DNA from 3 places in the Rhizobium sp. NXC24 genome. Region 3 is predicted to be linked to each of the others. Evidence: predicted binding sites of a transcription regulator. Region 3 holds the regulator's gene; each other region holds the start of a gene.
The links. The regulator HrcA, encoded in region 3, represses chaperone genes, less so after heat shock. The targets are predictions, from matches to a motif close to GTTAGCACTCNCNNNNNGNGAGTGCTAAC.
Positions count from the first base shown of each region.

Region 1: a site for HrcA is predicted at 5,689-5,717, ahead of groES (co-chaperone GroES). Genes of this name have one in related genera too.
Region 2: a site for HrcA is predicted at 2,945-2,973, ahead of groES (co-chaperone GroES). Genes of this name have one in related genera too.

Region 1 covers NZ_CP024311.1:808,902-816,382, forward strand. Annotated here, with positions in the region: gene NXC24_RS03970 (ATP phosphoribosyltransferase regulatory subunit) at 1-376, shown strand, start outside; gene hisG (ATP phosphoribosyltransferase) at 376-1,071, shown strand; gene NXC24_RS03980 (DoxX family protein) at 1,152-1,595, opposite strand; gene NXC24_RS03985 (glutathione binding-like protein) at 1,810-2,517, shown strand; gene NXC24_RS03990 (hypothetical protein) at 2,582-3,028, opposite strand; gene groL (chaperonin GroEL) at 3,618-5,258, opposite strand; gene groES (co-chaperone GroES) at 5,334-5,630, opposite strand; gene NXC24_RS04005 (sulfurtransferase/chromate resistance protein) at 5,897-6,718, shown strand; gene chrA (chromate efflux transporter) at 6,715-7,481, shown strand, end outside.
Region 2 covers NZ_CP024314.1:425,291-432,771, forward strand. Annotated here, with positions in the region: gene NXC24_RS25920 (arsenic transporter) at 1-989, opposite strand, end outside; partial or broken gene NXC24_RS25925 (efflux RND transporter permease subunit) at 986-1,231, opposite strand; gene NXC24_RS25930 (contact-dependent growth inhibition system immunity protein) at 1,336-1,635, opposite strand; partial or broken gene NXC24_RS36290 (response regulator) at 1,758-1,933, opposite strand; gene NXC24_RS25940 (IS5 family transposase) at 2,024-2,857, shown strand; gene groES (co-chaperone GroES) at 3,123-3,437, shown strand; gene groL (chaperonin GroEL) at 3,478-5,106, shown strand; gene NXC24_RS25955 (hypothetical protein) at 5,202-5,618, shown strand; gene NXC24_RS25960 (glycosyltransferase family 4 protein) at 5,708-6,802, shown strand; gene NXC24_RS25965 (Hsp20 family protein) at 7,179-7,481, shown strand, end outside.
Region 3 covers NZ_CP024311.1:441,040-448,520, forward strand. Annotated here, with positions in the region: gene hemW (radical SAM family heme chaperone HemW) at 1-1,013, opposite strand, end outside; gene rdgB (RdgB/HAM1 family non-canonical purine NTP pyrophosphatase) at 1,048-1,692, opposite strand; gene NXC24_RS02195 (VOC family protein) at 1,704-2,117, opposite strand; gene rph (ribonuclease PH) at 2,137-2,853, opposite strand; gene hrcA (heat-inducible transcriptional repressor HrcA) at 3,025-4,113, shown strand; gene NXC24_RS02210 (GFA family protein) at 4,161-4,595, opposite strand; gene grpE (nucleotide exchange factor GrpE) at 4,817-5,458, shown strand; gene ptsN (PTS IIA-like nitrogen regulatory protein PtsN) at 5,544-6,008, opposite strand; gene raiA (ribosome-associated translation inhibitor RaiA) at 6,097-6,672, opposite strand; gene rpoN (RNA polymerase factor sigma-54) at 6,922-7,481, opposite strand, start outside.

The DNA.
Region 1 (7,481 bases), 370 kb from region 3:
TGCCGCTTTCGGTGTCCTGGAGGAATTCCTGTCGCTCCGCCTGCCGCTCGCCGAGGCATCTTCCGCGCTGGCCGGCTTTGCCGATGCGGCCGGGCTGAAGCTCGGAACTGCGCTTGAGCGTTTCGATGCCCGCGTTGCGGCCCTTGCCAAGGCCGGCGTCAACGCTGCCCAGATCGAGTATCGCGCCGCCTTCGGCCGTCCGCTCGACTATTACACCGGCCTCGTCTTCGAGGTGATGGTGGAAGGATCGCCGGCAGTGCTCGCCGGCGGCGGCCGTTTTGACCGGCTGCTGACACTGCTCGGCGCCAAGGACCACATTCCGGCCGTCGGCTTCGCGCTCTGGCTCGACCGCATCGAAACCGCGAGGGCCGCCTGATGACCATCACCATAGCGCTTCCCTCCAAGGGCCGCATGAAGGACGATTGCTCGGCGGTCTTCGAGCGCGCCGGCATGCCCATCGTCGCCGTCGGCAATGATCGCTCCTATCGCGGCCGTGTCGAAGGCTGGGACGGCGTCGAGATCGCTTTCCTGTCGGCCTCGGAAATCTCGCGCGAGATCGGCAACGGCAGCGTCGATTTCGGCATTACCGGCGAAGATCTCGTGCGCGAAGGCATGGCGGAGGCCGATCGCCGTGTCGAATTCTGCGCAAGGCTTGGTTTTGGTCATGCCGATGTCGTCGTCGCGGTGCCGGATATCTGGCTCGATGTCGATACCATGGCTGATCTCGGCGACGTCGCCGCCGATTTCCGCGCCCGTCATGGTCGCAGGCTGACGGTCGCGACGAAATATTGGCGGCTGACGCAGCAGTTCTTCTCCAGCCAGCACGGCATCCAGCTCTATCGCATCGTCGAAAGCCTCGGCGCCACCGAAGGAGCACCCGCTTCCGGCTCGGCCGACATCATCGTCGACATCACCTCCACCGGCTCGACCTTGCGGGCGAACCATCTGAAGGTTCTGTCTGATGGGATCATCTTGCGCTCCGAGGCCTGCCTCGTCCGGGCGCGCAAGGAAAGCCATGAGAGCGATCCCTTGGTTCAGCGCATCATCGTCGCCGTACGCGGCGCGCTTTGATATTTGCCGATCTGTTTGACGATACAAAAAACCCGCCGGAAATTCCGGCGGGTTTTTGATGCTTGGGAGGCCTTGAGCGATCAGGCGGCTGCGTAGGCGCCGCGGCGTGCGTCGAGCGAATAGGCGCCCGGGCCATTGGTGGCGAGCATGATGTAGGCGCCAGCGAGCGTGACGTTCTTCAGGAAGTTGACGAAGTTCAGGCCGTTGATCCAGCCATTGGCGGCAGCCGGAAAGTCAGGAACGTTGACGGTCGGCAGGTGGAAGACAATGCCGGTGAAGACGCAGAACAGGGCGAGCAGCCAGCCGACGATGCGGATCTGGAAGCCGACGAGAACGCAGACGCCGGTCACGAATTCGAAGGCACCAGCGAGATAGGTGAGAAGCGTGGCGGCAGGCATGCCGGCGCCGGCAATCATGCCTGCGGTGCTTGACGGATCGGCAAGCTTGCCGAAGCCGGCGAAGATAAACATGAAGGCGAGCAGGATGCGCGCCACAAGGATGATGATGTTATTGGTGTTGGACATGACGGTCTCCTGTAAAGGTGGTGAGTGCCGCGAGCGACAATTTCTGAGACCCGTTATTCGCGATTTTAGTGCGATTGGAAAGATAAACAAGTGCGCACGATTAGTTCACAATTGTTGAACAATCTCCCTGCGGTCGACATCTTCCCATATGCTCCATATCGATTATGTTGGCGCGAATTCATTCGCCAAATCATGATTTTCAGAAGGAAGCCCCATGGCCGATCTGTCTTCATTTCCAATTACCAAGCGCTGGCCTGCCAGCAATTCGGATATTATCCAGCTCTACTCACTGCCGACGCCGAACGGCGTCAAGGTATCGATTGCGCTCGAAGAACTTGGCCTTCCCTATGAGCCACATCTGATTTCCTTTAGCACCAACGACCAGAAGTCGCCGGAATTCGTCTCGCTCAATCCCAACGGCCGCATTCCCGCGATCATCGATCCCAACGGCCCTGACGGTAAGCCGATCGGCCTGTTCGAATCGGGTGCCATCCTCGTCTATCTCGCCGAAAAGACAGGTAAGCTGATGCCCCGGGATGCGGCCGGGCGCTATGAAACATTGCAATGGGTGTTCTTCCAGATGGCCGGCATTGGCCCGATGTTCGGACAGTTCGGCCACTTCTTCAAATTCGCCGCCGACAAGGTCGCCAACAACGCCTATCCGGTCGAGCGATATCGTGATGAAAGCAAGCGCCTGTTGAGCGTCTTGGAAAGCCGCCTGCAGGGCCGCCAGTGGATCATGGGCGACGAATATACCATCGCCGACATTGCCACTTTTCCGTGGGTCCGGGGCGTCGATGTCTTTTACGGCGGCCGGGAAGTTCTCGATTTCGCAAGTTTCCCGGCGGTCACGGATTGGCTTGAACGCGCTATCGCTCGCCCGGCGAGCCAACGCGGGCTGAACATCCCGAAACGGGATTGATCGCGAGTATTTCCGCGCAAGATGCAAGGCCGGTCCGAAAGGATCGGCCTTTTGCGTTTAGGATCTACTGCCGGCTCGCCAACTGGCTGCCCGGCTCGAGCTTGAAACGCGGAAACAGGAAGACGCCCACCATGCTGCCGGCGTGTTTTCCTTCCGTGCCGATGGATTCGCCGACGCAGAAGATCGGTTGGCGGTGGCCCCCGACGCCGAGTGCGGTGGTGGAGTAGCAGAAGCTGGACGAGGCGGTTGCTGCCTGCTCGAACAGGTCGAGGATGCGGGCACGGTCATGGGCGTCGTAGCAATGCATCAGGCTCAACAGGCCGCATTCGGACGAAGTCAACCCGTGCAGCATCGTGCCCCATTGACCGAGCTTGATGATGCCGCTCGATAAATCACCGGTCCATCCCTCGGAGACACAGAACTGCGCCAGAAGATCAGGGTCATGTCCACTGAACTCCAATGACCCCGGAGCGAAAGGTGCAGCAAGATTGGCTTTGGCGATCTTGAACAAGATATTCCCCAGCTTGAGGCGCGGGTTCCCCTGCGCGCGCTTCAATCGAATTCCATGCCTTATTGATCAGAGCGTGGCTCCGTATATTGCACAGCTATGGATCGCGAAGGCATCCTCGCTGAACCCATCCCCCCGGGCGTGCTTCCGGATCGTCAATTGAATGCTTCAAGTCACTTCAAGTAATGATTCTACCTGAACTATCTATCCAAAAGGTTATGACGGTGCTTGCCCGCGGATAAGGTGGGCCGAAATCAAGTAAAATTTGTGTGCTCTGCAACAGTCCCCCCGAACGTCATTGCGCTGCGATTTATAGGAGCTTTTATAAAAACGGCAATGGGGCAATTTGCGTAAATTTGCGCAGTTACAAAATCTGTCGAACCTTGCGCGGCGGCAGGTTCATCATAAATGAAAAGGGCGACCCGAGGGCCGCCCTTCGTCAATTCCGGATGCCGGAACGAACAGTCGCAATAAGGCTGACGCCCTATCACATCATGTCCATGCCGCCACTTCAGGCCGCTTGGCGGCCTGAAGCATCAAAGATGCATGGGCGAAGCTTTATGGACATTCCTGTGATCGGGCTGACGCCCTATCACATCATGTCCATGCCGCCCATGCCGCCCATGCCGCCTGGCATGCCAGCCGGAGCGTCCTTCTTCGGCAGCTCGGCGATCATGGCTTCGGTGGTGATCAGCAGCGAAGCAACCGAAGCTGCGTCCTGCAGAGCCGTGCGAACGACCTTGACCGGGTCGACGATGCCCATGGAGATCATGTCGCCATAGACGCCCGTCTGAGCGTTGTAGCCCCAGTTGTCTTCGTTCTTGTCGAGGATCTTGCCGACAACGATGGAGGCTTCATCACCAGCGTTTTCAGCGATCTGGCGGCAAGGAGCCTGCAGAGCACGGCGGATGATGTTGATGCCGGCTTCCTGGTCGTCGTTTTCACCCTTTGCGGTGATCTTGACGGAGGAGCGCAGCAGAGCCGTGCCGCCGCCCGGTACGATGCCTTCCTGAACAGCAGCGCGCGTCGCGTTCAGAGCGTCGTCGATGCGGTCCTTCTTTTCCTTGACTTCGACTTCCGTCGAGCCGCCGACGCGGATGACGGCAACGCCGCCAGCGAGCTTGGCAAGACGTTCCTGCAGCTTTTCGCGGTCGTAGTCGGAGGTGGTTTCTTCGATCTGGGCCTTGATCTGGGCAACGCGGCCTTCGATGTCGGACTTAGCGCCCGAACCGTCGACGATCGTGGTGTTTTCCTTGGAGATCGAAACCTTCTTGGCGCGGCCGAGCATGTCGAGGGTGACAGATTCGAGCTTGATGCCGAGGTCTTCGGAGATGACAGTGCCGCCCGTCAGGATGGCGATGTCTTCCAGCATGGCCTTGCGGCGATCGCCGAAGCCCGGAGCCTTGACGGCAGCGATCTTCAGACCACCGCGCAGCTTGTTGACGACGAGCGTAGCAAGAGCTTCGCCTTCGACGTCTTCAGCGATGATGAGGAGCGGCTTGCCGGTCTGCACGACAGCTTCGAGAACCGGAAGCATGGCCTGCAGGTTCGAGAGCTTCTTCTCGTGCAGGAGGATGAACGCGTCTTCGAGGTCGGCGATCATCTTTTCCGGGTTGGTCACGAAGTAGGGGCTGAGGTAGCCGCGGTCGAACTGCATGCCTTCGACGACTTCGAGTTCGGTTTCGGCGGTCTTGGCTTCTTCAACCGTGATGACGCCTTCGTTGCCGACCTTCTGCATGGCTTCAGCAATATCGAGACCGATCTGCTTTTCGCCGTTTGCGGAGATCGTGCCGACCTGTGCGACTTCTTCCGAGGTGTTGATCTTCTTGGCCTTGGCCTGGAGATCCTTGACGACTTCAGCAACGGCGAGATCGATGCCGCGCTTCAGGTCCATCGGGTTCATGCCGGCTGCAACGGCCTTGGCGCCTTCGCGAACGATGGCCTGGGCGAGAACGGTTGCGGTCGTGGTGCCGTCGCCGGCGATGTCGTTGGTCTTCGAAGCAACTTCGCGGACCATCTGTGCGCCCATGTTTTCGAACTTGTCTTCGAGTTCGATTTCCTTGGCGACGGTGACGCCGTCCTTGGTGATGCGCGGAGCGCCGAAGGACTTGTCGATAACGACGTTACGACCCTTCGGGCCGAGCGTGACCTTCACTGCGTCAGCGAGGATGTCGACGCCACGAAGCATCTTTTCGCGGGCGCTGCGGCCGAATTTTACTTCTTTAGCTGCCATGTTTGAAACTCCTGAATTCGCGTTGTCCGGGTTTATGGCCCGTCAGCTTTATCGGAAAAGGGGAAATCGGCTGGATTAGCCGATGATGCCCATGATGTCGGCTTCCTTCATGATCAGAAGGTCTTCGCCGTTGAGCTTGACTTCGGTGCCGGACCACTTGCCGAACAGAACGCGATCGCCAACCTTGACGTCGAGTGCTACGACCTTGCCGGATTCATCACGGGCGCCAGAACCGACGGCGACGATTTCGCCTTCCTGCGGCTTTTCCTTGGCGGTGTCCGGAATGATGATGCCACCCTTGGTCTTTTCTTCCGACTCGACGCGACGAACGACGACACGGTCATGAAGGGGGCGGAAATTGGTGCTTGCCATTGTCTAATCCCTCGATCAAATGACATTCACGGATCAGCGGGGATCCGTATGGGGCTTTGTTAGCACTCTGCCTCAGCGAGTGCTAGCGGACGGTGATTTAGGATTGGGCGCTAAACGAGTCAAGAATGTGTCCGTGAATTTTTTCGGACAGCTCTTCGTTGACTCGCCGCAGCTTTTGCCGGAAAATCTTCAATATGGGGTTTGCGAATACCCCACGAGGCGTCATGCCGGAGTTTCGCGTCCATCTCTTTTGGAAGGGACGTAACATGACTTCGTTCAACGCCATCACTCCCGAAAAGCTTCTTCGTCTGCTGGGTACGCCGAAAGCGCCCGCAATACTCGATGTTCGAGACGCCGATGATTTTGAGGCCGATCCTTATCTGCTGCCGGCCTCGCGACGTCGGGATCATGAGAACGTTCAGGCTTGGGCCGCCGAATTTCGCGGCCGCAATGTTGTCTGCCTCTGTCAGCATGGCGGCAAGCTCAGCGAAGGCGTCGCCGCCTGGCTGCGGCTGGCCGGTGCTGCGGCGGAAATCCTCGATGGTGGCCTCGATGCCTGGCGGGCGGCGGGATTGCCGCTGATCCCGGTTTCGATTCTGCCTGGAGCCAATGCGTCGGGTGCGACCGTGTGGGTGACCCGCGCCCGGCCGAAGATCGATCGCATCGCCTGCCCCTGGCTGATCCGCCGCTTCGTCGATCCCGGCGCGTCGTTTCTCTTTGTCACGCCTCAGGAAGTCGACGGCGTCGCCCAACGTTTCGGCGCGACGCCCTTCGACGTGGAAGGGGTATTTTGGAGCCATCGCGACGAGGAATGCACTTTCGATACGATGGTAAAGGAATTCCGGCTCGAACTCCCGGCGCTTCATCATCTTTCCCGCATCGTCAGGGGCGCCGATACCAACAGGCTCGACCTCGAACCGCAGGCGGCCGGCTTGCTTGCCGTCTCGCTCGGATTGTCGCGCATGTATGCTGACGATATTGAACAGTTGGATGCAGGGATGTTGTGTTATGACGCGCTTTATCGCTGGGCGCGCGACGCGACGCAGGAAAAGCATGACTGGGTATCGCATGGAGCAAAAAAATCGTGAGTGAAACCGTTTTGGTTGACGATCTCGCCGCGACCCCATCCCTTAGTGAGGCCACGCGTGTATGGGCGCGCGTTGGCGTATTAAGCTTCGGAGGCCCGGCCGGGCAAATCGCGTTGATGCATCGCATTCTGGTCGATGAGAAGCGTTGGATCGATGAAGAGCGCTTTCTGCATGCACTGAGCTATTGCATGCTGCTGCCGGGACCGGAGGCGCAGCAGCTCGCCACCTATATCGGCTGGCTGCTGCATGGCATCCGTGGCGGCCTGATCGCGGGGCTTCTGTTCATCGTGCCGGGCTTCGCCGTTATCCTGGCGCTATCGGCCTTCTACGCCCTGTTTCACGATACCACCCTGCTTGCGACGGTCTTTTTTGGCATTAAGGCCGGTGTGCTGGCGATCGTGCTGCAGGCGCTGATCCGGCTGAGCGGCCGGGCGCTGAGAACCCGCTTTCATATTGCAGTCGCGATCGCAAGCTTCACTCTGCTTTTCGTCTTCGATCTGCCATTTCCGCTGGTGGTGCTTTTGGCCGGCCTCTCGGGTTATGGCCGGGTTCTCTATCGCGCTTATCATGATGATCACTGGCGGCCGCGACTGCCTCGGCTTGCCATTACCAATATCGGCATCGGAGCGCTGCGAAGTGGCCGCCTGCGGACCGCTGCGGTCACGCTCTTATGCTGGCTGGCGATCTGGCAGGCGCCGCTGTTGCTGATCCATGTCATAAATGGACCCAAGGATATTGTCGCCGAAACGCTAAGTGGCGGCAC
Region 2 (7,481 bases), on a different replicon from region 3:
GAGAGAAACGCGACGCCTATGCCAGCGATGGCGATAGCCCGCGACTCGGACTGCAAGCTGATCGTTCTCAGTTCCTCGACAAGCACCGCAGTCACGCCAGTATGATTGATAGCCTCGACGATGACGAACAAGCCGCCCACCAGCGGCAGCACGCTCCAGCTCACGTCTCGGATAATGCCGATCGGATGCTGCCGGACGTTTGCCAGAACGAGTAGGGTCGTCAGGACGCCGGCGACAAAGGTTGGAATGCCGAGGTTAAGATGCATCGCAGATGCCGCAAGGAGCAAGATCGCGGTCAAGATCAGGCCGCCTCCGGCCAGTTTGGCAGAGAGCGTCAGTCGCGGGCGCTCGACCTGCGGAGCGATCGTGTCGTCTGCCAAGGCACGCCGCTGGGACCAATAGAGTGCCATGAACGTCAGGACGATCGACACGATGGACGGCGCCAGGAATGTGCTCATCCAACGGGACAGCGGCGGCATTTCACCGCCCGCAAAAATCACCAGATTGGCAGGATTGGAGATGGGCAGCACGAAGCTTGCGGCATTGGCAATGAACGCGCAGATCAGAAGATAGGGAAGTGGATCCTTCACGTTGGCTGCGCGACATGCCGCGTAGACGGCCGGCGTCAGGACAACGGCCGTCGCGTCGTTTGAGAGCAACGCAGTCACGATGATGCCAACGACATAGACAAGCACGAACAGCCGTCGCGAAGATCCCTTCGCGTATGAGGTGGCTATGACGGCGATCCAGTCGAACAGGCCTTCCCGCCGAGCGAGTTCCGACAGCAGCATCATGCCGATCAGAAAGAGATAGACGTCGAAGCCCTTGGTGATCCCGGACCATACCTCCGCAGGTGGTATGATGCCGAGGATGAAGATGAGCATTGCTCCGCCGACAGCCCAGACGGCTTCGGGCAGTCGAAACGGGCGGGTGACCACCCCAGCGGCAGTGGCTGCGGCGATGGCTGAGGTATAGAGCGGTGTATTCATGCTTTGCCTCGGATGTGAAATTGCCGATCGACGTCCTGGTCCGTGGAGCGAGTTTCGATCTGCCCAGCGGCCCCGTTACGAAGACTGTCGAGCAGCAGGTAGATGACGGGGGTCGTATAGAGGGTCAGCAATTGGCTGACCAGCAGCCCGCCGGCGATGGCATAGCCGAGCGGCTGGCGCAGTTCGGAACCGGCTCCATGGCCGATGGCGAGCGGCAGTCCACCGAGAAGGGCTGCCATCGTCAGCCAATGAACTTTGCTTTGAGCAATTTCGTCTTTTTCCAAAAATTCCCTTATTCCAATCATTTTATCTCTATAGTACTCTTATGGTATATAATCTTCATATGCTATAGATCTTCCATTTTTAGAAGATCATATAGTTTTTTCATCCACTCCGATCCTGTTTTTTGTTCCGCCGCATAATAATAATAGCATTCGTTTTCTTCTAAGAAATCATCAGCGCTAAGCTCCTCATTTTCACAGCGCTCAATAACGTCGCGCAAATTATCTCTGACTTCTTCAACAACAGAAGGAGGTTCGTTACGCTTGAATGCCGTGACAATCTGGATATCCGTTTCTCCCTCGAGGCCGAAATCCTGATGAAAGTAACCAGCGAAAAATTGGAACAGTGCAGGATGAGAGATCATGAAGTTGGGTATCCCGTAAGTATCTTGTACCCCGAGGGAATCGATGTATCGCGCACCAACACGACAATAACCTTAGAGGTTGGGCTGGAAACAGTAGCACAAGAGTGTGCGGCGCTGGCCGGCTAGAATGCCCGGCCGCTCCTGATGTCGTTTTCGAAATGAGCAAGGCAACCTTCAACTTTGGCCAGCAGAATCTCAAAATCTATCGGCTTGGTGAGATAATCGGCTGCCCGGCGCGCAATCCCATGATGACGTTCTGCTTGTCTGTCATTGCGGTCAGAAAAATAAAGGGGATATTTATCTGCTCTGAGAGCCTGACCGAAAAAGAGTTGAGTGAAATCAGTCAGTTGTGATTCCGTTTGTTTGCTTAGGACGAACGGAGACCATTATGGGCTGGACTGATTTCACCCGGCGGCAATATGCACGACGCGCGAGCCGCTATGCAAGCGACCTGACGGATCGGGAATGGAGTTTGATCGCGTCTTTTCTACCTGGACCGAAACGACTGGGCCGGCCGCGCCGGACGGATTTGCGCGACGTGGTGAATGCGCTGCTTTATCTTGCTTCGACGGGCTGCCAATGGCGGATGCTGCCGAAGGATTTCCCACCATTTACGACGGTGCAGGCCTATTTCTATGAATGGCGGGCGACAGGCCTGTGGCGGCGGATCAATCATCATCTGGTGATGGAGGCGCGCGAACTGGAAGGCAAAAAGGCATCGCCGAGCGCCGGTGTGATCGACAGCCAAAGTGTTAAAACCACCGAAAGCGGCGGGATTTCCGGCTATGACGCCGGCAAGAGAGTCAAGGGTCGCAAGCGGCACATCGTCGTCGATACGCTGGGGCTCATGGTCGGGCTGATAGTGCATGGGGCGGATATCCAGGATCGAGACGGTGCCGCCGATCTCTTGAAATCCATTCGTCACCGGTGGCCTTGGCTCAGACATGTCTTTGCCGATGGCGGCTATGCGGGCGACAAGCTCAAGGGGCGGCTGAAAAAGATCGGTCAGTGGACGATGGAAATCGTCAAGCGCTCGGACCATGCGAAAGCCTTCACCGTCCTGCCGCGCCGCTGGGTGGTGGAGCGGACTTTCGCATGGCTCGGCCGCTGCCGACGACTGGCTAAGGATTTGGAGAGATCAATCGCATCCGCCGAGGCATGGATCACCATCGCTCACATCCGAATGCTAACACGCCGCCTCGCAAGATACCGATATCGCTGAATTCTTTTTGAGTCAGCCTCTGAGAGGAGCAGCAATGTTTGGGAGCATGGGCCGAGAATGAGCCGGCTTGCTGTTCCTTTCCGGCCATTTAGCAGCAATATCGCCTGAGTGCTAATTTTTTCGTTTGATTCTCTTGAAATCGAAAAATCGCAAAACCAGATCATTTCGCGCAAAAAGCTCGATCGAGGTTTTGCACCCGCCCGGACTGGTCATCCGGTCCGGCCAGGGGAACAACGTCATCATTGTTTGTCCATCGGAGGAAAACATGTCGTTCCGACCACTTCACGATCGCATTCTCGTCCGCCGGGTCGAATCCGAAGAAAAGACCAAGGGCGGTATCATCATCCCAGAAACCGCCAAGGAAAAGCCGCAAGAGGGCGAGGTTATCGCCGTTGGCCCCGGCGCGCGTAACGATGCCGGTCAGATCCAAGCGCTCGACGTCAAGGCCGGCGATCGCATCCTGTTCGGCAAATGGTCCGGCACCGAGATCAAGATCAATGGCGAAGATCTGCTTATTTTGAAGGAAAGCGATGTCATGGGTATCATCGAAGCCCAGACCGATCAGAAGAATGCTGCGTGAGATCAACAGTCAGATAGCTGCCTATTGAGGAGTTAAAGAAATGGCTGCGAAAGAAGTCAAGTTTCATACCGATGCCCGTGAACGCATGCTGCGTGGGGTCGACGTGCTCGCTAATGCCGTGAAGGTCACGCTCGGCCCGAAAGGCCGCAACGTCGTTATCGACAAGTCCTTCGGCGCCCCGCGCATCACCAAGGATGGTGTCACCGTCGCCAAGGAAGTCGAACTGGAAGACAAGTTCGAAAACATGGGAGCGCAGATGCTCCGCGAGGTTGCTTCGAAGACCAACGACATCGCCGGCGACGGCACCACGACCGCAACCGTTCTTGCGCAGGCAATCGTCAAGGAAGGCGCCAAGGCGGTTGCCTCAGGCATGAACCCGATGGATCTGAAGCGGGGCATCGATCTCGCCGTCGACGCTGTGGTTAAGGAACTGAAGACCAATGCTCGCAAGATTTCCAACAATTCCGAGATCGCTCAGGTTGGTACGATTTCTGCCAATGGCGATGCCGAGGTCGGCCGATTTCTTGCTGAGGCAATGGAGAAGGTCGGAAACGACGGTGTGATCACGGTCGAGGAAGCGAAGACCGCCGAAACCGAATTGGAAGTCGTCGAAGGCATGCAGTTCGACCGCGGCTATCTCAGCCCCTACTTTGTCACCAATGCCGAAAAGATGCGGGTCGAGTTCGAAGAGCCCTATATCCTCATCCACGAAAAGAAGCTGTCGAATCTGCAGCCCATACTGCCCATCCTCGAAGCCGTGGTGCAGTCGGGTAAGCCGCTCCTTATCATCGCTGAAGACGTCGAAGGCGAAGCTCTTGCTACGCTCGTCGTCAACAAGCTGCGCGGTGGTCTGAAGATCGCTGCCGTCAAGGCTCCGGGCTTCGGCGATCGCCGCAAGGCCATGCTCGAAGACATCGCCATCCTGACGGGCGGCACTGTCATTTCCGAAGATCTCGGCATCAAGCTCGAGAACGTGACGCTGAACATGCTTGGTCGTGCCAAGAAGGTGGCGATCGAAAAGGAAAACACGACGATTATCGACGGCGTCGGTTCAAAGTCTGAGATCGATGGGCGTGTTGCCCAGATCCGGGCGCAGATCGAGGAAACCACCTCCGACTACGACCGCGAAAAGCTGCAGGAACGACTGGCCAAGCTCGCCGGGGGGGTCGCAGTAATCCGCGTCGGCGGTTCGACGGAAGTGGAAGTCAAGGAGAAGAAGGATCGCGTCGACGATGCGCTGCATGCGACGCGCGCCGCCGTCGAGGAAGGCATCCTGCCCGGTGGCGGTGTCGCCCTGCTGCGAGCCGTCAATACGCTTGACGGGCTCACGACCGAGAATAACGACCAACGCGTTGGCGTCGACATTGTCCGTCGGGCGATCGAGGCGCCGGTTCGCCAGATCGCCGAGAATGCCGGCGCGGAAGGCTCGATTGTGGTCGGCAAGCTGCGCGAGAAGAGTGAGTTTTCGTTCGGCTGGAACGCTCAAACCAATCAATATGGCGATCTTTACGCTCAGGGCGTTATCGATCCGGCGAAGGTCGTGCGCACGGCGCTTCAAGATGCCGCTTCCGTCGCCGGCCTGCTGGTGACGACCGAGGCCATGATCGCCGAGAAGCCCAAGAAGGAAGCCGCACCGGCCTTGCCTGCGGGCGCCGGCATGGACTTCTAATGGATCAAGGAGGTCCGCCCAATTCGCCAAGGGCGGGCCTCCTCTTCACACGATCAAACCTCAAGTTCCATCGGTTAAGATCTATGGAGCCAGCAATGAGAAAGGAAAATGTTAGCAAATCCGTACCGGAGGAAGCCGCGGCAGTGATCAGCGCCGCGCATCTACTTCATCCGGCCAAACATTTCGATCACCCGCGTGATGTACTTGCATCCCCTGACATCGGCAAGGAAGAGAAGCGGGCCATTCTTGCGTCCTGGGCATCCGACATCTTTGCCATTGAGTCCATTCCAGCCCTTCGGCTTTATCCGGGGGCGGATAAGGAGGTCTCGTATGATGAGATCATGGAAGCGTTGAAGGCCTTGGACGAAGACGATCAGCGAGCTGGAGACCAAGATTCGGCCGGCTCCATTAACCATGCCCGTCGCCGGAAATCGCAAGCACGCTGGTTTGGCGGCTTTGACCTATGTCGTTATTGGAAAGGAGACCGTCGCCGACAACCGTTCGAGATGTAGACCTTCCTTCTGACCTGCCGCGTGCCTCTTTGAGGATGCGGGCCTGATTTTTGCCGACGACTCTTTGCTCAACAGAGGAGGTTTTGCCGATGAAGATCGCCCAGATCGCACCGCTCGCTGAAAGTGTTCCGCCGAAGCTTTATGGAGGAACCGAGCGGATAGTTTCCTATCTCACCGAGGAACTTGTCGCCCAAGGCCATGACGTCACTCTTTTCGCCAGCGGCGATTCCGTGACCGGCGCCAAGCTGGTGGCGTGCTCGGACGTCGCGCTGCGGTTCAACCCGGCCGTCAAGGACAACCTGCCGCATCAGATCTTGATGCTGGAGGAGATCCGCCAGCGTGCGCAGGAATTCGATGTCCTCCACTTCCATATCGATCTCCTACATTTCCCGCTGATCCGAGATTTTGCCGATCGCACGATCACGACGCTTCATGGACGGCTCGATCTACCGGATCTAAAGCCATTCTATAAAGTTTTTCCCGACATTCCGCTGGTCTCGATCTCCAACGATCAGCGCCGGCCGATGCCGCCGGTCAACTGGTCCGGAACAGTTTATCATGGACTGCCAGACGACCTGCTGCCCTTTACGGAAAAGCCGAGTGGGAATTATCTCGCCTTCCTCGGACGGATATCGCCCGAGAAGCGGCCGGACCGAGCAATCCAGATTGCCGCAAAGGTCGGCATGCCGCTGAAGATCGCCGCCAAGATCGACGATGCTGACAAGGCCTATTGGCAAACGGTGGTCGAACCGATGGTAAAGAGCTATCCGAATGTGGAATTCATCGGCGAGATCAACGAGTGCCAGAAGGCGGCCTTCCTTGGCAATGCCATCGCGCTGCTGTTTCCGATCGACTGGCCAGAGCCGTTTGGACTTGTCATGATCGAGGCCATGGCCTGTGGCACGCCGGTCATTGCCTTCCGCTGCGGTTCCGTTCCCGAAGTGATCGATGAGGGTATCTCCGGTGTGCTGGTCGATAGCGTCGAGGAAGCCGTGGAAAACATCGAATGGGTGCTGCGGTTCGACCGTCGCAAGGTCCGGGACAGTTTTGAGATGCGTTTCACAGCCGAACGGATGGCGCGGGACTATCTCGACATCTATCGACAGTTGCCCGGTACCCGGACGAAAGCGGCGCGACTTCGCCACCTCAAAGGCCAGGCGGCCGATCTACAGATCGTTGCTTAGGAAAGCCGAGACCTTTGGCGATCGGTGCTGCAGGCAGCAGGCCAAACATAGTATTGGAGGGTTCGATCCCCGCTAGGAATTCGTCTGCACGCTAATGAGCGCCTCGCCCTTCCGCGACTGCCATGCGCACCATCCCTCTACGGAAAGGGCGAGGATACGACACAGACCTCCGAAGACGTCAGCGCTGTTTTTTTGTGAGTGAATGTGAGACGTCAAAAATTAGTTTTATGGGTAATTTTCCATTTCTCTTGAATCCGCAACCCGCTGAATTATATTAGTATTGTTCGATTGCCCAATTGGGATCGACAAGTCCAGGAGACGCCATGTGCTCTTGGCGTCTCCTTGTATCCATGTTGCTTATAAGGAGGATATGGCTATGAGGACAAACCTCGATTTTTCCCCGCTGTTCCGGTCGAGTATCGGCTTCGACCGAATGCTAAATGTGCTCGAGGCCGCAAGCCGCACCGAGACGATCGACAACTGGCCCCCGTATGACATTGTCAAGACCGGTGCGGACGATTACCGCATTGCCATGGCCGTAGCGGGCTTCTTGCAGGAAGAACTGACGATCACCCAGGAGCAAAACATGCTTTTGGTCTCTGGCCAAAAGACGGAGGGTGACGACGTCCAATATCTGCATCGCGGCATTGCGAGCCGCTCGTTCCAGCGTCGGTTCGAG
Region 3 (7,481 bases):
ATGCCTTCTTTCAGACGCAGGCCCATCAGCAGCAGCTCGTCGGCCTGTTCGTCGAAGCCGAGCATTTCCTGTTCGACCATGCCGTGGCCGTCGCGCTCGACCAGCTCCAGCCAGCTTTCCGGCTTCCGCTCGGTGGACGTTGCCAATTTCTTGGGGCCGTGGGACAGCCGGCCGTGGGCGCCGGGGCCGATGCCAGCATAGTCGCCATAACGCCAGTAGGTGAGATTGTGGCGGCTCTCCGCGCCGGGACGTGCGTGGTTGGAGACCTCATAGGCCGGCATGCCCTCGCGCTCGGTGATCTCCTGCGTCGCCTCGTAGAGCAGCGCCGATTGGTCGCCATCCGGCACGATCAATTTGCCCGCCTTGTGCAGCCCAAAAAAGGGCGTGCCTTCCTCGATGGTCAATTGATAGAGCGAGAGGTGATCGACGGCATAGGAGATCGCCTCCTTCAGCTCGCGCTCCCATTCCTCGACGGTCTGGTTCGGGCGGGCATAGATGAGGTCGAAGGACATGCGCGGGAAGATCTCGCGTGCCAGCTTGATCGCCTTCAACGCATCGGCGACGTCATGCAGTCGCCCTAAGAATTTCAGATCGCGATCGTTCAGCGCTTGCACGCCCATCGACACGCGGTTGACGCCGGCGGCGCGATAGCCGCGGAAACGCTCGGCTTCGACACTGGACGGATTGGCCTCCATGGTGATCTCGATCCCTGCAGGCATGTGCCAATATCTGGAAATGCCATCGAGAATCGTGGCAACCGTCTCCGGCTTCATCAGCGAAGGCGTGCCGCCGCCGAGGAAGACGCTGGTCACCGTCTTCGGGCCGCTGATCGCCCGCATCGACGCCATCTCCTTCAAGAAGGCGGCGGCGAAACGCTCCTGGTCGACCGGCTGGTGGCGGACATGGCTGTTGAAATCGCAATAGGGGCATTTAGCGGCGCAGAAGGGCCAATGCACATAAACGCCGAAACCGGGTTCGCCGGTATCGGGCAGCAACGGCGCCTCACGCGTCATATTTTGCGCTTCCAGGGTGTCCACGGGCTTGAGCTTACGCCTCCAGGCAGGTTTCAACAAAGATTTTGAAGGCACGGGCCCGATGCGAAAGGGCCTGGGGTTCACCTGGCTTCCAGCCATGCTTCTGTTCGGCGCTCATCTCGCCGAAGGTCACGTCGTAACCCTCGGGCTGGAACACCGGATCGTAGCCGAAGCCCTGCGTGCCGCGCGGCGGCCAGACGACACGGCCTTCGACTTCGCCGCGGAAGAGTTCGGTGTGCCCGTCCGGCCAGGCAAGGCACAGCACGCTAACGAAGCGCGCCGTACGGCTCTCCGGCGAAGCGGCACCGGCCTCTTCGAGCGCGCTCTCGACCTTCCGCATCGCCATGGCGAAATCGCGGGTACCATCCGGTGTTTCCGCCCAGTTGGCGGTATAGACGCCGGGATTGCCGTCAAGCGCATCGATGACCAGGCCGGAATCGTCCGATAGCGCCGGCAGACCGGAAGCTTGCGCCGAGGCCAGCGCCTTGATCGTCGCGTTTTCCTCGAAGGTCGTGCCCGTCTCGTCCGGCTCGATGAAATTGAGATCGGCGGCCGACTTGGCTGTAAAGCCGAACGGGCCGATCAAATCCTGGATTTCACGGATCTTGCCGGCATTGTGGCTGGCGACGACGATAGTCTTGGTATCGAGCTTGCGCATATCCTGTCCTGTCATAGCCCCCAGATGCGGGGTTCGGCGCATTCCAGGCTGTTGCCGGCCGGATCGCGGAAATAGATCGAGCGGCCGCCATTCGGCCAGTTAAAATCGGCTTCGATGGCGACGCCGGCAGCCTTCAGTTTCTGCGCCATCGCTTCGATATCGTTGCCGCTGACCCGGAAGCAGGCGTGGCCGTGGCCCTTCGTGCCATGCGGCGGCACCGGCAAGGAACTCGATTCCGGCGGCTTCACTGTCTCATGACTGTTGAAGATGAGCAGCACGCCCGGCCCGCAGCGATAAAAGACATGACGGTTGCCGCCGCGCGAAATCTTCTGCAGTCCGAGAACGCCGCCATAGAAGGCCTCGGCTGCATCGAGATCGTCCGCATAAAGAGCGGTTTCCAGAACGCCTTCCATCAACGGGTTCATCGGTTGACCGCCTCTTCGGTCAGGCTATCGCCTGCTTCTGCAGCTCCACCAGTTCGGCGATGCCGTTCTTGGCGAGATGCATCAGGGATGTGAATTCTTCTTCGCTGAAGGGCGTGCCTTCGGCCGTACCCTGGATCTCGACGATGCCGCCGGCGCCAGTCATGACGAAATTGGCATCGGTCTCGGCGGATGAATCCTCGAGGTAGTCGAGGTCGATCACCGGCTGGCCGGCAAAGATGCCGCAGGAAACCGCAGCGATATGATCCTTCAGGACACGGTCGGTCTTGATCATATTGCGGCTTTCCATCCACTTCAGGCAATCGTAGAGCGCGATCCAGGCACCGGTGATCGAGGCCGTGCGGGTGCCGCCATCGGCCTGGATGACGTCGCAGTCGATCGTGATCTGGCGCTCGCCAAGCGCCTGCAGGTCGACGATGGCGCGCAGCGACCGGCCGATCAGACGCTGGATCTCCTGCGTGCGGCCGCCCTGCTTGCCGGCAGCGGCTTCGCGCTTCATGCGTTCGCCCGTGGCGCGCGGCAGCATGCCGTATTCGGCCGTGATCCAGCCCTTGCCGCTGTTGCGCAGCCATGGCGGCGTCTTTTCTTCCAGGCTCGCCGTGCAGAGCACATGCGTGTCGCCGAATTTGACCAGGCACGAGCCTTCCGCATGCTTGGAAAAATTGCGCTCGAACGACACCTTGCGCATCTGGTCGGTTTTTCTGCCTGAAGGCCGCATTCTACTCTCCTGAACGTTATTGACCGCTTCTACGATCCACAGGCGGCTTTTGCAAAGGAAAAGCAGGCGCAAGGGCCTTGTTGTGATGGCCTTGACATTTTTCCCTTTTGCCATTGCTAACTGAATGATTATATTTTGACTAAGGCTCAACAGAACGGGTTTGACAGCGAAATGGGGTTCACGACATCGTCGGTTTCGGATGCCATTGCAGCGCTGGACGAACGCTCGAAGGAAATCTTCCGCCGTATCGTCGAAGGTTATCTTGAGAATGGCGAACCGCTCGGCTCGCGCAATCTTTCGCGCTTGCTGCCCATGTCCCTGTCGCCGGCCTCCGTGCGCAATGTCATGAGCGATCTGGAAGAGCTGGGGCTGATCTATTCGCCGCATATCAGCGCCGGTCGCCTGCCGACGCAGCTCGGCCTGCGCTTCTTCGTCGATGCCTTCATGCAGGTCGGCGATCTCTCCGCGGAAGACCGCGCTACCATCGAACGCCAAGTGCGCGGCAGCAATCGCGATCAGCCGATGGAATCGGTCATGACCGAGGCGAGCCGCATGCTTTCTGGTATTTCGCGCGGCGCCGGACTGGTGATCACCTCGAAGAGCGATCCGGTGCTGAAGCATGTCGAATTCATCCGCCTGGAGCCGACCAAGGCGCTCGCCGTGCTCGTCGGCGACCACGATCAGGTGGAGAACCGCATCATCGAATTGCCGGCCGGCGTTACGTCCTCGCAGCTCACGGAAGCGGCGAATTTCCTCAACGCCCACATGACCGGCCAGACTTTGCCGGAGCTGCGCCGTCAATTGCAGACGTTGAAGGAGAGTGTGCGCCAGGAACTCGATATTCTGTCGCACGAGCTCGTCGAACGCGGGATCGCCGTCTGGTCCGGCGACGGGGATGACGGCAAGCCGACGCAGCTCATCGTGCGCGGCCGCGCCAATCTCTTGGCCGAAGTGGGCGGGGCTGAAGATCTGGACCGGCTACGCCTGCTGTTCGACGATCTCGAAAAGAAGGACAGCCTGATCGAGATTCTGAATCTTGCCGAAAGCGGGCCGGGCGTGCGCATCTTCATCGGCTCGGAAAACAAGCTCTTCTCGCTCTCCGGCTCCTCGCTGATCGTCGCGCCCTATCGCGATGACGACGACCGCATCGTCGGCGCCGTCGGCGTCATCGGCCCGACACGGCTGAACTATGCCCGCATCGTGCCGATGGTGGACTATACCGCCCAATTGATTTCCAGGCTGTCGCGGCCAGGAATTTGACGAAAGCCTCTGGAGAGCGGGCGCCCATTCGAACGCGCAAAGAGCGTTTAATCGGGTAGCAGGGTTCCCGATCCGCCCATCTCCGCCGGCATGTCCTTCTGCTTCGGCAGGCCGTCCCTCAGGTGCAGCACGGTGTTTTCATAATTGACATGAAGCATCGGCTGAAAATCGAGGGTTGGAATGATGGCGGCGTAGACATCGGTCACGCCCCATAAAGGATGTTCGGTCAACAGATGCCCGCCGCAAATCTTGCACCATTTGCGCACGCTCTTTTCGCTTCGCTGGTAGCTGCCGATGTGGTCGGCGCCCTTGGTGACATGCACGGCTTCCGGCGGCCAGAGCGAAAAGGCGTTGACCGGCCCCGCCGACCACTCCCGGCAGGAGTCGCAATGGCAATAACCCATTGCCGCCGGCTCACCACTGACCGTGATTTCCACTGCGCCGCAGAAACATTTACCCGAATGGGACTTGCTGCTGGACATGGACGATACCTCATGTCGTGTTGAAACGGCCCAGACTATACCGGGAAAGGGTCTTCGATAGTAGAAGCCCCAACGGGGGAGGCTCTCTCACCCGATTGGTATCCGGGCAAATATGAACGGATTGCCGGGAAATGCCTGTTCTTCACGACAAAGCCTTGATTTTTTCCGGCCAAACCTCGATATCGGGCACATCAAAAAGACAAAGCAATTCGGAGACCGTCATGACCGACGAAACAACGAAAACCGGACCTGACGCCACGGCGACTGATAATCCCGCGGGCTTTGCGCAGGAGGCTGCGGAAGCCGCGGATGCGGCCCAGCCTTCGCAGCCGGATCCGGTCGAGCTGCTTAGGGCCGAAAATAGCGATCTGCGCGACCGCTATCTGCGCCTTGCCGCCGAGATGGACAATTTGCGCCGTCGCACCGAGCGTGACGTCAAGGACGCCAAGTCCTATTCCGTCGCCAGCTTCGCCCGCGACATGCTTGCCGTGTCGGATAATCTGCGCCGCACGCTGGAAGCCATTCCGGCGGAAGCCCTCGCCGAAGCCGATGCTGGCCTGAAGACGCTGATCGAAGGCGTGGAGATGACCGAGCGCTCTATGCTGTCGGCCTTGGAGCGCCACGGTGTCCGCCAGATCGAGCCGGTCGGCCAGAAGTTCGATCCCAACTTCCATCAGGCGATGTTCGAGGTGCCGAACACCGAAGTGCCGAACAATACGGTCGTTCAGGTGGTGCAGGCCGGCTTCGTCATCGGCGAGCGCGTTCTGCGCCCAGCTATGGTCGGCGTCGCCAAGGGCGGCCCGAAGGTTGCCGAGATTTCCGAGCCGGGCGCCAACAGCCCGTTCGATGAAAAAGACGCTTGATCTTTAAGTCGTCTGTAAAGAAGAAGAGCCGGATGACGAGGTCATCCGGCTCTTCTTTTTTCCGCGTTAAAATTCGAGTCGCTCCTCAGGCAGCGTTGGACGCCTGCTCCTCGTTGAGGAAGGCGTAGATCGCCGAGGCGGATTCGGTGGCGCGCAGCTTGGCGACGAGATCCTGGTCGCGCAGCACGCGGGCAATGCGCGACAGCGCTTTCAGATGGTCGGCGCCGGCACCCTCGGGGGCAAGCAGTAGGAAGACGAGGTCGACGGGCTGGTCGTCCAGCGCCTCAAAATCGACGGGCGCTTCCAGGCGCGCAAAAATACCGATGATGGATTTGATGCTGATGAGCTTGCCGTGCGGAATGGCGATGCCGTTGCCGACGCCGGTGGAGCCCAGACGCTCCCGCTGCAGCACGACGTCGAAAATCTCGCGCTCGGGCAGTCCGGTTATTTTGGAGGCTTTGGCTGCCAGCTCCTGAAGCAGTTGTTTTTTGGAATTTGCCCTCAAGGCGGGGATGATCGCATCTTGGTGCAGCAAATCTGCCAATGCCATTCTCTTTATCCTTCGTGTGGCAGAGATCCGATGACGGAGGAGCGGCGGCCGGCAGACACTGCGCGGGGCCGTCGCTCATCTTCTTTTCTCAGCCCTTGATATTGGCTGCGTCGATCCAGCCAATGTTGCCGTCCTGACGACGGTAAACGATATTCAGATGTTCCTTGCCGGGGCTGCGGAAAAGCAGCAACGGCTCGTCGGTCATGTCGAGCGCCATCACGGCGGTCGCGACGGACATGGTCTTCAGTTGTTTCGTGCTTTCGGCGACGATCGCCGGCGCGAAATCTGCAGGGATTTCATCCTCGTCGTCCGGAACACCGTCCATGACGGTATAGGCGACTTCGGCGAGGCCATTCGTGTGGTTGCCGGCCTGGTGATCCTTGAGCTTGCGTTTGTAGCGGCGCAGGCGCTTTTCGATGCGCTCGGATGCCGCGTCGAAGGCCAATTGCGGGTCCATCGCCTCTCCGGCGGCGTGCAGGACGACGCCACTGTCGAGATGAAGCTTGCAATCGGCTGCGAAGCGGGAACTGGATTTCTGTACCGTCACTTGGCCCGAATACCCCCCGTCGAAGTATTTCGTAACGGCCATACCGATCTGGTCTTCAATCCGTTGGCGGAAGGAGTCACCAATTTCCATATGTTTCCCGGAGACACGCACACTCATGGAGTTTCCCTTCTTGTAGCGGTTATTGGGCGCGCCAGTTTACGCCAAGCCTCAAGCTCATCCAAGCACTTCACGCAGTCAAAGACAAATTGCGTTTGTCAGGCGCCCTGGGGATGGTGGGGATAAGTTCATGGCAGTGATGTCCTGCAACGATTGCGGCGGGCTTCTAGCTCCGCCACATCGGAAAGTCAACTGAATCTTAAGGATCCGTTAGCGGATTCGCAGTCTGCGGTTGAACCTGGGCAATTGCTAGAAGCTGGCGACTTTTGCCAGTGCACGCTTCTCCCGGCGGCGCTGTACCGAGGAGGGGATGTTCATCGCCTCGCGGTATTTTGCAACCGTACGGCGAGCAAGCTCGATGCCGCCCTTCTTTAGCGTATCGACGATATCGTCATCGGAGAGCACCGCGTCCGGGCTCTCATGCGAGATCAGCAGACGGATCTTGTGACGCACGGCTTCGGCCGAATGGCTGTCGCCGCCCTCGACGGCACTGATCGAGACGGTGAAGAAATATTTTAGCTCGAACAGGCCGCGCGGCGTCAGCATGTATTTGTTCGAGGTCACGCGGCTGACGGTCGACTCATGCATCTTGATGGCATCCGCCACGGTCTTCAGATTGAGCGGCCGCAAATGGTCGACGCCGTGCACGAGGAAAGCATCCTGCTGCCGGACGATCTCGCTCGCGACCTTCATGATCGTCTTGGCACGCTGATCGAGGCTGCGCGTCAGCCAATTGGCATTCTGCAGGCATTCCGAAAGGAAGGCGTGATCCTGGCTCGTCTTGGAGACGGAGGCGAAATAGGACTGGC